DNA from 4 places in the Chryseobacterium sp. UF-290 genome. Region 4 is predicted to be linked to each of the others. Evidence: riboswitches for the same ligand, from Rfam matches in the RefSeq annotation. Region 4 holds a riboswitch; each other region holds the start of a gene.

Region 1 (3,162 bases), on a different contig from region 4:
CTCAGATGGACGTTTTCTCCCGTCTGATGATGGACAGAATTATCTTCCTGGGAACAGGAATTGATGATCAGGTAGCGAACATCGTTACGGCGCAGCTTTTATTCCTTGAAAGTGCAGATCCTTCAAAAGATATTCAGATCTATATCAATTCGCCTGGTGGTAGTGTGTATGCCGGATTAGGTATTTACGACACAATGCAGATCATCAAGCCTGATGTAGCAACAATCTGTACAGGTATGGCTGCTTCAATGGGAGCGGTGTTATTGGTTGCCGGAGAAAAAGGAAAACGTTCCGCGCTTAAGCATTCAAGAGTAATGATTCACCAGCCTTCAGGAGGAGCGCAAGGGGTTGCTTCTGATATGGAGATCAACTTGAGAGAGATGTTAAAATTAAAGCAGGAGCTTTATGAAATCATCGGTCACCATTCAGGACAGACTTACGAGTGGGTTGAAAAATCTTCTGACAGAGACTACTGGATGACTTCTGAAGAAGCCAAAGGCTATGGAATGGTAGATGAGGTTTTACAGAGAGCCGCAGATAAAAAATAATTGATCATAAAATCATAGTAAAAACGCATCCAATGGATGCGTTTTTTGTTTTGCCACTAATCTGCGGATTTTTAGATTTTAATAAAAAAACGCCTTAAAAAGGCGCTATTACTATTTTTTCACGATCTTATGTATCGTTGAATGATCAGATGTTTTAATCTCAATGAAATAACCTCCTGAGCTTAAAGGCTGAATATTGATCTTAGTTTCCCGGGATGTCATTACTTTCTGACCTGAAGCGGAATAGATATTTACCTCTTTAACTTTCCCAGGGGTGTCGATCTGAATGAAATCACTTGCAGGGTTAGGATAAATACCAACTACTTTTCTATTAACATTAGCAACTCCCAGTGTGGCATTCGAAGCTTCTGTTGGAGTAAAAGGTCTTCTCTGTCCAAAGCTTAATCCTAACCAATCATTATTACCCAATTGAATCTGGGAAAGATCGGCTTTATTCTGCCAGCTTGATAGATCTTTTCCTTTGTATAATTTCCAGCTGTCAGGTCCGGAAGTATTGCCGGTGAAACTGTTCAGCGACAGTGTGGAAATCTGGTTATTAGCTGAGGTAAAATTAAAATACGAAGCCTGTGACTGAATGAGCTGTAAAGCCTGCTCAGCTGTTAATACCCCGTTATATTGTATTCCAAACACAAAAGAATTACCATTGCCGTTAGCATTATCTGTTCCGAAATCAATAACGACAAGGCTTTTATTAGCTCCGGCTCCGATCCAGTTGGTTATCTGAGATGAAGTATACCATTGGGAACTGTAGGCAGGAACAGGTATGGATGGAGGAATGTCCATATCATCCAAACCATATTTGATACCAAACCATAACCCATCTGTTAAATCAACATAACCTGCGCCATTATTGTTATTAGACATATTTTCCGCATCTGATCCGATCCAGGGTATCCAGGAATCATCGGTGCTTGGAGTATGGTGGTTGTATTTGAAGCTGTATAGAAATCCTGATAAAATATCCGCTTCCATTTTAGGTTCTGCTGATATAATAGCATTCATCATATCTTCCGCCTTTAAATTGTCAGCATCAAAGCGATATCCCCATGCATAAGATTTAGGAGTATTGCTGTCATTAAAGTCGGCAATGAAATAAGCCTTCTTAGAACCGGTTCCTACCCAGAATTTAATGTCGCTTTCTGTAAATTGGGCCGACAGGAACTGCATTACAAGCAGTAAGAAAAAGAAATAGATTTTCCTCATGATATATTTAAATTAAAGTTTTATTCCCGAAACTCAGTTGCAGGTAAAGCATAAAGCCTTTATTCCTGAAATTAAAAATGCATTCAAGGCAGGTCTCCTGGCTCACATCCTATAGCAGACCTTCCCGGATTTGCAATCCAGTGGTATGTAAAGCTACAGGTGAAACAGTTTACAGTTGCGGGTACAGCTCAAGAATTGAATAGTATATTCTCACTTGATTCCCTATTAATGAACAGCGTTCAACCTTAAATCGCCGCAAATATATCATATAAATTTTTGATGTTTATTTTGTGAATTATACAGCTGTTTTCCGTTATTATGCTATTCGGTATATCCACCGGGGAATGTTTTTTTCAAATTAATAAAGAATCTGTGCCTGTATTTTTATTTTCGGATCGTAATGAGGAATACTGATGTTTATATTTAATTCACTTTACAGGTTGTATTGTTAAAGTACAATTGTCATTGTATTTAAGATCAGTTTATAATCAATGTATACTTTCGCAGCCATAAAAGAAAATATGAAAAAGTATTATTATTTGTTTTGGTGCTGGCGCATTGACATCATGTAAAGATGATACAGGTAATAAATAACCATGACAGAAATGGAAACCCTAAAGCGAAGATCTTGCCTAAAACAGGTAAGGCAGATAAAGGAACGATGTACGTAGTCGATATTCAGTAATTCAATAATTAGATTTTTTTAAAGGAAACGGCGGAATCGAAGATTCCGCCGTTTTTTATTTTTATAATATTTTTTAGCTAGCTTCTCTCTTTTTAAAGAAAATTCTATAAATTAAAAACGTTTGTATTAAAACGTTGCCTATAAATATTAATACTGTTTGATAAGTCGGAATGGCAGCATAAAAAGGCAGTGATTTATTAAATAAAATTGCCGGAGAACTTACCAGGGCCTTTATCAAAAGTAAAGGATAATTTAAAAAAACAGGTTTTAAACCAATTAAAAACTGATCATAAATACAGACATAAATTATATCAAATAAAAGAATTCCAAAGAATATTAAAATAATTTTTTTCATGTCTATACAATTAAGATTCTTTTATTTTAATTAAAAGCCTCAATAATTTTAGAGAAATCTTCCAGCTTTAAAGCTGCTCCTCCGATAAGACCTCCGTCGATATCAGGCTGAGAGAAGATCTCTTTTGCATTATCAGGTTTTACAGAACCTCCGTAAAGAATAGAAACCTCATCAGCAACTTCCTGTCCGTATTTGGAAGCAATGATATTTCTGATGTGAGCGTGGATTTCCTGAGCCTGTTCCGGTGTTGCTGTTTCTCCGGTTCCGATAGCCCAAACCGGTTCGTAAGCGATCACTACCTTTTTGATCTCATCAGCAGAAAGTGTGAAAAGTGCCACTTCAGTCTGATT
Region 2 (3,162 bases), on a different contig from region 4:
CGGACGTTGTAACGGCAAAGGAACAGTAGAGCTGTTTGATACTAAAAATACCAAGGTACAGACTTTTGCTTCTGATGATCTGGTCGTATATTTAAGCCAGAATAAAAAGCTGTCAACCGGGACCATCATTCCGTTAACGCAGGAAGAGAGTCCCATCGTTATTGATGATTTCAATTTTGACGGTAGCGAGGATATAGCGGTAAGAAATGGTAATATGGGGAATTACAGCGGAGCTTCTTATGATGTATATGTATTCAACACTACCAAAATGGGATTTGTAAAAAGTGCAGAGCTGACAGATCTGGCCTCCAGTCACCTGGATATCTTTGAGGTAGACGCCCAGCGTAAACGTCTGATCACTTATGGAAGATCCGGTTGCTGTAAGCTTTTCACTATGGAATATGCTGTGATCCCTAATAAAGGGCTGGACAAAGTATTTGAAAAGGAAAAAGATACAACCGGCGAAAGCGTGGTAAAAGAGATCACAAAGGAAAAAGTAAATAATAAATGGATTACCAGAACCAGGGTGTATCCTGTAGAACAAAATAATAAAGAAAAAGAAAAGTAAGATGAAGATACAGAAAGAGATCGATTTTATTCTTGCGGTAGATGCGCTGAAGAATGTACAGAGAAGAAATTATAATGCAGATGATTCCAGAAGAGAGAATACAGCGGAACATTCCTGGCAGATCATTATTTTGGCACAGATCCTTTATCCTTATGCCAAAAACCGTGCGGATATCGACCTGTTGAGAGTGATAAGAATGCTCTCCATTCATGACCTGGTAGAAATTGAAGCAGGAGATACGTTCCTTTTTGATGAGGAAGCAATGGTAGGAAAGTTTGAAAGAGAAAAAGCTTCTGCCCAAAAGATCTTCGGAATCCTGGATGAACCTTTACGTACGGAATTCTTTAACCTGTGGCTTGAGTTTGAGGAAGAAAAAACACCGGATGCCATTTTTGCGTGTTCAATCGACAGAATTATGCCGTTTATCCTGAACTCCCATACTTCAGGAAAAAGCTGGACGGAGGCCGGCGTTACAGAAAGACAGATCAGAAATATGCTTGAAAATGCGATCACCAGAGCATCAGATGAAATGGGGGAAGCCTTTGAGCTGCTTCTGAACAGAAGCCTGGAAACTGAAAAAGTTTTAAAATAGATGCTTTAAGCAAGTAATGATAATAAGCTTCGGGCGGCCAAAGGCCGCCCGAAGCTTATTATCATAGTATCTGAATTGGTTTTTTGAATTCATCAATGGCTACAAAAGTGAAATCACCTACAATAGCTTTTTCCCTTTCGTAGGAATACATCTGTTCCGTATAGATCTCAACATTTACCTTCATACTGGTTTTTCCGACATGTGAAACTTTTCCGATCAGCTCAACGATGGTTCCGGCAGGAATAGGCTTTTTAAAATCAATTTTATCACTGCTTACCGTTACTACTCTTTTTCTTGCAAAACGGGTTGCCGTGATGAAAGCCACTTCATCCATCAGCTGCATGGCTGTACCTCCGAAAAGAGTATCATAATGATTGGTCGTGTTAGGGAAAACCGCTTTAAAGATTCTGGTTTCGGATGCTTCAATTCTTTCTTCTGTAGTCATATTTCATTATTAATTAAAGCGAAATGAAATCGTATCAAAACAACAGAATAATGACAGGAACTTTGAAAATCCCTGAAACAATCCATCAGATCAATAAAACTTCAGCTCGCGAAAGTTTCTTGTTTAAGAAAAAGGCAGGTCTCCTGACTTGTAACATCTTTTATCTCCTTCCCGTGCCCCGCACAGTGGATCTTTTGATAAAGACTTCAGTTACTTACAGTTGCGCGACAGTCCGTGATTTTCACACGGTTCCCTTTTAATCTGCGGTTATGCGGAACCAGTTTCTGTGATGAATAAGCGTTAAAACTTTTCGGTGTAAAAATAATGAATTTATTCCGGATTGTGATAAATAATCTGGCTGATCACTCTTCCTTTCTTGATGGTCCAAAGCGTCGTATACCTGTTCTCTCCTGAACCGTTGATCATGTAAAGGAAGATATTGTCATTATCCAGAGAAGTGACTCCCACATTTTCAAAATCCATGGTTGGCTGGAACATATTTTTGATGGCTTCCCTTACAAAAACAGAACCTCTTCCGGGCTGTTGGACTCTGATCGACTTGATCTCTGTCATACCTTCAGGAAGATCATTCCCGATCCCCCATGGCTTTACCTTATCAATGGTAAGAAGCTTTCCTTCCTCGTCTTTTTCTTTCTTACGGTATCCGGCATTAGATGGGTAGATATCGATAACGACCTTGCTTCTCTGGGCAGTAGGAACTTTCGGATCGGAATTGTCTGTGAAAATAAGCGATCTTCCGTTCTTAGACTTGGAAGGCGTATAAGCCGGAAGCTGGTCTATGAAAGCGATCCGTTCTTTATTGACCATTCCTTCTTTATCAAGAGTTTCATAACGTACGAAGGGCTTATCTTCATCCTGCTTTTCCGGATATTTGATCCAGATCCATTCCGTTTCTCCCGGAGCAGGCTTTACATAAACAAATACATCGCCTTTACGCATACGGATCTTATCTACGATTTTTCTGTAGTTGTCTTTATGTACCCGTACATTGGCATATCCCTCCTCGGCTTTTACAACACCAAAAGGAACTTTATTCTGCCCTTTAACGAAGGCTAAAGAAAAAATACTGAAAGCCGATAGATAAAATGCTCTGTTTATGAAAGTCATCTTGAAAAAAATTTTAATCCTCAAATATATAAATTAAATGCTTTTCGGAAGATAATTATGCTGTTGGAGTTCCTTTAAATCTTGTATTTGTTTCAGATGGCCTTCAGAAAGAAGGTATATGCGGTCTGAAATATCCAGAACATCCTGATAATTGTGGTCGGAAATAATAATGCCTTTGTTCTTGGATTGTTGAAGGATAATCCTTTTCAGGGTTTCAGAAACTTTAGGGGAGAGGCTGTGAAAAGGCTCATCCAGTAAGACAAAATCCGTATCAGCATGAAGAATGAGCAGGGCCTCAATAATTCTCTGTTCACCTTTGGAAAGATTTTTAGGTTTCTCGTGAAGAAAAGGGCGTATGGGATCAGAAGCAAACAGCAGATCAGTATTAACCTTATTACAGAAAAGAGGAATTAAGCTTTTAACCGTGTT
Region 3 (3,162 bases), on a different contig from region 4:
GGGAGGAATTACCAATGAAATATCCTTACTGAGAACCGATCTCCTGAATTTTGTTTCTCTGATCGAACTGGAACTGGATTTTGCAGAAGAGGATGTAGAATTCGCCGACAGAACCGCGCTAAGCGGACTGCTGGATAAAATTGAAATCAAATTAGATTCCCTCATTGAAAGCTTCCAATACGGAAATGCCATTAAAAACGGAACAGCCGTTGCCATCATCGGAAAACCCAATGCCGGTAAGTCTACCCTACTCAATGCCCTATTGAAAGAAGAAAGAGCTATTGTAAGCAATATTGCCGGAACGACAAGGGATACGATCGAAGAGGTACTGCATATTAAAGGTCACGCCTTCAGGCTGATCGACACCGCCGGACTTCGTGAAACAGCAGATGAGATCGAAGCTATCGGAGTAAAAAAAGCCAAAGAAAAAGTTGAAAATGCCAATATCCTGGTATATCTGGCCGATGCAGCTACAGAGAATTTTTCAGAAGATATTGACATGATTCAATCCCTGCTGAGAGATGATCTGAAGCTTATTATCTGTGCTACAAAAATTGATGAAGTGACTCCAACAAAATATGAAACCGTAGAGGATGTCTTCAGAAATGCCATTACCCATGAATTTGATTTCATCAAAATTTCTGCCGTTGAAAACCAAAATATCCAGGATCTTAAAAATGAATTATCTTCATACGTGGAACATTTAAAATCTGAAGAAAATAACGTTGTTATTACCAACCAGCGCCACTTCGAAGCCCTGCAAAAATCTTCAGATGCCGTACATAAAGTAAAAGAAGCTATTTCTTTCCAGATTTCTACAGAATTATTGGCATATGAATTGAGAAATGCACTGGAACATCTGGGGACAATTTCTGGTGAAGTGACTAGTAATGAGATACTTGGAAATATCTTCTCAAAATTTTGTATCGGCAAGTAATAACTGTCTGATTTTCAACAATTTAAACCTAAAAAAACTTCCCTGTTTTTCTGCCAATTATTGATTACACAGTATGAAAACGTTAAGACTATGCAGACAATAAACCGATAAAGGAAGGCTCAGAAAAATTAAATCAGATCCAGGAAATACATTTTAATGGATTGCAATATCCATTTTGTATACCAATAATCAGATTGCTTTTTGTTTGCAATATGTAAAAAAAACCGACAAATCTGTTAACTATGTCTGAATTTTCGGTTAAGTTTTATAATAATTTAATGAAGTAATTGGGATAGTTCCAAAAAAACACCTTTCACAACCACAACATTATCAATACATTAAAATAAATTTATTATTGTTCACATAAAATATCTTGCCGTTTTCATAAAATACCTATATTTATCACCAAGGAGTTCTTAACACCTTCTTTATCAACCGAAATTGGTTACACTTAGCTGTGTATTAAAAGGGAATCGTGTGCAAATCACGAACTGTCGCGCAACTGTAAGTAACATATTAAAGGTTTTTATCAATACTGTCCACTGTATATCTTTTATATGGGAAGGACGATAAAAGCTGTTACAAGTCAGGAGACCTGCCTATTTCGAATTGACGATGCTTTCGCGGTATGAAGCTTATAGTCAGGTATGATACGATATGGATAACTGTGTGATAAAAATGCTTATTAGCAGACGTTATTTTTTGAAACAGAATTAGTTAATGGGGGTGCAAGCCTTTTCCATTATACTATAGCTCATTCGTATTCCCTTTCCATAATTTTCTTTCTGGCCAATAAGCATTGTGAAGTTTACTGAGAACTTTTTATAGGATTTAATCAATGTAAAAAGTTTAAAAATGTACCCAGGCAATCCTGATTATTTATGCATTAGCGACAGGCTTCTCAATAGACAAGTCCGGACAGGAAGAATTTTGCAAAATTCTCAAATTCAGAATGTATTTAAGATTCATCCGCTCCCTTCTGATCATTTTCTTTTTACTGCCCAACAGTTGAGCCTATCCGGTTATTGCTGTACTAATACATCTCCATTTACAAACAAACTTCAACTCAACAATAAATATTATAATGAACAAAAATGAAAATTGGAAGTCTCCCGGTATGCTGTTCCGGGAGGTTATGAAAAAAGAAAATCCCCTGCAGATTGTCGGAGCTGTTAATGCAAACCATGCATTACTGGCACAGCAAGCTGGCTTCAATGCGATCTATCTTTCAGGAGGTGGTGTTGCTGCAGGTTCTTTAGGAATTCCTGATTTAGGGATCACCACTTTAGAAGATGTATTAACAGATGTTCAGCGTATAACCAATGTATGTGATTTACCATTAATGGTAGATGTAGATACAGGATTTGGTCCTTCGGCATTTAATGTGGCAAGAACCGTAAAATCATTGATTAAAGCCGGAGCTGCGGCCATGCATATTGAAGACCAGGTTGGCGCAAAACGCTGCGGACATCGTCCGGGAAAAGAGGTAGTAAGCAAAGAAGAGATGGCAGACAGGTTGAAAGCTGCTGCTGATGCCAGAACAGACGAAAGCTTTGTTATTGGGGCCAGAACAGATGCATTCGCTAATGAAGGTTTGGACAAAACGTTAGAAAGAGCTGTTGCCTATAAAGAAGCAGGTGCGGATTTCATCTTTGCTGAAGCTGTTCCTGATTTAAGTTTTTATCAAAAATTTGTTGATGCTGCCGGAATTCCCGTGCTCGCCAATATCACCGAATTCGGGATGATAAAGATGTATACTGTTGACGAATTGAAAGCTGCCGGTGTCGGGTTGATTCTTTATCCGCTTTCTGCATTCCGTGCCGCCAACAAAGCCGCCCAAAATGTATATGAGCACATCCGCAGAGACGGAACACAGGCTAATGTATTAGATACTATGCAAACCAGAGAAGAGCTTTACCAAAGCATTGGTTACCACGACTATGAACAAAAATTAGATAACCTTTTTAAACAAAATAATAATGTCAACTCATAACGAACCAACATTTAAGCCTAAAAAAAGTGTAGCGCTTTCAGGTGTAGCGGCCGGCAATACTTCACTTTGCAGTGTAGGAAAAAGTGGAAATGACCTCCATTACAGAGGATATGATATTCTGGATTTAGCAGAGAAAGCACAATTTGAAGAAGTCGCCTACCTTTTGATCTATGGCCAACTGCCTACCGAAGCACAATTAAAAAACTATAAAGCCAAATTAAAATCTTTAAGA
Region 4 (3,162 bases):
GGTGGAGCACATTCTGTTGGATTCCTTAAAGAGCATAAAATCCCGACAGGCATCTTTGGAGAGGGGGCAGAAAAGAATCTTAACCAAAAGCTGAAAGATAAATTCGGGGCAGATAAACTGATCAATGCTATTGATAATTATCAGATTTATTTTGACAGAAAAGTATTGACAGACAGTAAGCTGGAATTAGATGATGTAAGAAATTTTCTTGTGAAAGAACTGGAAAAAGATCCTACTGTTCTATATGCCGTTTCTGTGGATAAGGTTCAGGAATCAAACATTCCGGAACCGATCAGGCAAAGGATCATCAACGGGATCAACAGACAGAGAAGCGGTGATATCCAGCTGATCTCCCATGATTCTATGCTTCCTCCGTATTCAAAAAAAGGAACTACGCACAATGTATGGAATTCTTACGATTCACACATTCCTTTGATCTTTATGGGCTGGGGAGTGAAGCAGGGAGAAAGCAATAAGGCTTACCATATGACTGATATTGCTCCTACAGTGTCTTCATTATTAAAGATCCAGTTCCCAAGCGGAAATGTAGGAAATCCGATCACTGAAGTTATCGGAAAATAATTTAACAAGATCTGTTATCTATAACTAAAGCTGCTTTCAATAAAGAAAGCAGCTTTTTTAATTTTAGGACCTGTGTAAATTTTAATAAAAAGTTCTTTTGTTATTCTGAATGGAGCTAAGTGGAATGAAGATTCTTTTTTGAAAATAGGTTGTTTGAAATTTTCCGACTTCACTTCGTTTCGCTCAAAATGAGAACCTGTACAATTGAAATTAAAAATTGAAACGGGCTCTTAAATTATTCAAATTAAACAGTGTGTGCTTGATCGGTCATTCACTTTTTGCCCAATACATATAAAAAACTATCTTTGCAAAAATTTTGGTTTCCAATATATTGGAATGAAAAGGGAATCGGGTGAAACTCCCGGACTGTCCCCGCAACTGTAGATCGCAACAAAAGTTTCTGTAAGCAGCCACTGTATAAAAACGGGAAGGTGCAGAAAGCGAAAGTCAGGAGACCTGCCGGAATTATAATCAAAAAAATATATTGCTTTCGGAGGAAAAGTAAAATAATATGGATATAAAAAGATCTTTAGTACTGTTTTTTTCGTCTTATAGCTGTTTTCTTTTTGCTCAGGAGAAAGCCGTTGATACTATTTATATCTTTGACAACCAGATGAACCGGGTGAAGCTCTTTCATCCCGTGAAAATCATCTCAACAGAGGACGTTGAGAAAAATTCAGGTAATTTGTCCGAACTTCTCAGATTCCAATCTCAGATTTATATTAAAGAAAATGGAAGAGGGGCTGTTTCCTCTCCTTCTTTCAGAGGGACCACAGCTCAGCAAACAGCTTTTGTGTGGAATGGAATAAACATCAATTCCAGTTTTTTAGGCCAGGGAGATGTTAACAATATTGCTGTGTTTGGCTATGATCAGATCGGAATAAAAGCAGGTGGAGGAAGTGTGATCTATGGTAGTGGTGCTGTTGGAGGAAGTATTCATTTGAATAATACCCTTGATTTTAACAAAGGTTTTCATGGGGCTTTGTTTTCGGAAGCAGCTTCCTTTGATACATATAATAATTTTGTCAGAGGGTCTTATAGTGATGATAAGCTTAGCTTTAAGGTTTCGGGAAGCCATTCAATAAGTAAAAACGATTATAAGGTTGAAGAGGATAATAGGAAGGTCTATACCAATGATAATGGCCAATATTATAATACTAATATCAATATATCCACTGCTTATAAAGTTGCCCCGCATCATCAGGTTTCCTGGATATCAGAGCTTTTTAATGGAAAACAGCATTATCCTGTTCATTTTGGAGATTTGGAGAATAAAACAAAATATGAAACCCAGAATATCCGAAGTCTGCTTTCCTGGGATTGGAATAATGCACGATTCAGTAATTCATTCAAAGCTGCTTATACGGAAGAGAACTTTCAATATTTTGGCGATATTAATGGTCCTGAGACTAGCGGAGGGGCAGGAAAGAATTATATTCTGAAAAATGATTTCAATTATTTTCTGAGTTCAAAATGGAATATCAATGTTATCGGTGAATTTCAGGTTAATAAAGGAAATGGAGAAGGTAGTTCGGGAATTGGAAACATTAGTAGAAAAGCAGGATCTATTGCCGGGTTGCTTCGTTATTTTCCAACAAAAGATTTGCGTTTTGAAGCTGGAATCAAGAAAGATTTTGTAGAAGATATCAGCTCTCCTGTTTTATTTTCTTTTTCAGGAAAATGGAGCACTGCAACATGTTATGATCTGGAATTAAATGTTTCAAGAAATTTCAGAGCACCTTCATTTAATGACTTATATTGGGCCCAGGGAGGCAATAAGAATTTAAAACCGGAAACCTCTTATCAATTTGAGCTGAGAAACCTTTTAAAAATGGGAGTTTTCAAACTTTCTGTTACTCCTTATTACATGAATATTCGGGATATGATCCGATGGCTCCCAACGTCTGCCGGATATTATGGAGCTTCGAACACCAATAAAGTAGAGGCCTATGGATTAGAGTCCCAGCTGGAATTTGAAAAAAAAGCTGGAAAGCATATTCTTAAATCTAATCTGGGATATTCCTATACAAAATCAACAGATCTTGATATTCAAAAGCAGCTGATGTATGTCCCTCGTCATAAATTTACCGGAAATATAGATTATGAGTATGATTTTGTGAAAGTATATGTGCAGGGAATGTTTAATGGATTAACATATACAGATTCTAATGAAACTCAAGAATATGCCTTAAATTCATATTTTGTGATGAATGCCGGAATCGCTGTAACATTTTTTAAAAATTATACAATGGGCTTTAAAGTAAATAATATTTTGAATGAAACTTATTATACCATGCTTTCCTATCCATTACCTAAACGAAATTATAGTCTTAACTTAAATATCAATTTTTAAAATAAATTAATTACATATGAATATTAGAAAAATTTTACCTCTTGTGTTTGCTTCCATGTTACTTTTCAATGTTTCATGTAGCAGTGATAGTAGTTATGAAGGTATTGACGGAGTGACCAGGTTCGACTCCGGAGTGCTCGTTTCTAATGAAGGAGGATTTACCACTACGACTTCTGAAGTTTCTTTTGTAAGCAATGATCTTGCTACCGTATTTAATAAAATATATG

The links. A riboswitch is a leader RNA that binds a small molecule or an ion and turns the genes downstream of it on or off. The one in region 4 is predicted to bind cobalamin.
Region 1: it holds a riboswitch for cobalamin, as region 4 does, so the genes downstream of both, AC4IF5_RS01915 (T9SS type A sorting domain-containing protein) here and AC4IF5_RS12940 (TonB-dependent receptor plug domain-containing protein) in region 4, are expected to answer to the same signal.
Region 2: it holds a riboswitch for cobalamin, as region 4 does, so the genes downstream of both, AC4IF5_RS17335 (acyl-CoA thioesterase) here and AC4IF5_RS12940 (TonB-dependent receptor plug domain-containing protein) in region 4, are expected to answer to the same signal.
Region 3: it holds a riboswitch for cobalamin, as region 4 does, so the genes downstream of both, prpB (methylisocitrate lyase) here and AC4IF5_RS12940 (TonB-dependent receptor plug domain-containing protein) in region 4, are expected to answer to the same signal.

Annotation. Positions count from the first base shown of each region.
Region 1 covers NZ_JBSICB010000001.1:448,413-451,574, reverse strand. Annotated here, with positions in the region: gene clpP (ATP-dependent Clp endopeptidase proteolytic subunit ClpP) at 1-548, shown strand, start outside; gene AC4IF5_RS01915 (T9SS type A sorting domain-containing protein) at 660-1,772, opposite strand; cobalamin riboswitch at 1,843-2,035, opposite strand; gene AC4IF5_RS01910 (hypothetical protein) at 2,531-2,812, opposite strand; gene tpiA (triose-phosphate isomerase) at 2,839-3,162, opposite strand, start outside.
Region 2 covers NZ_JBSICB010000018.1:5,965-9,126, forward strand. Annotated here, with positions in the region: gene AC4IF5_RS17325 (XAC2610-related protein) at 1-568, shown strand, start outside; gene AC4IF5_RS17330 (HD domain-containing protein) at 570-1,160, shown strand; gene AC4IF5_RS17335 (acyl-CoA thioesterase) at 1,222-1,605, opposite strand; cobalamin riboswitch at 1,722-1,902, opposite strand; gene AC4IF5_RS17340 (hypothetical protein) at 1,936-2,733, opposite strand; gene AC4IF5_RS17345 (ATP-binding cassette domain-containing protein) at 2,767-3,162, opposite strand, start outside.
Region 3 covers NZ_JBSICB010000002.1:270,972-274,133, forward strand. Annotated here, with positions in the region: gene mnmE (tRNA uridine-5-carboxymethylaminomethyl(34) synthesis GTPase MnmE) at 1-937, shown strand, start outside; cobalamin riboswitch at 1,363-1,554, shown strand; gene prpB (methylisocitrate lyase) at 2,022-2,930, shown strand; gene prpC (bifunctional 2-methylcitrate synthase/citrate synthase) at 2,917-3,162, shown strand, end outside.
Region 4 covers NZ_JBSICB010000010.1:32,815-35,976, forward strand. Annotated here, with positions in the region: gene pafA (alkaline phosphatase PafA) at 1-582, shown strand, start outside; cobalamin riboswitch at 883-1,060, shown strand; gene AC4IF5_RS12940 (TonB-dependent receptor plug domain-containing protein) at 1,094-2,935, shown strand; gene AC4IF5_RS12945 (DUF5074 domain-containing protein) at 2,952-3,162, shown strand, end outside.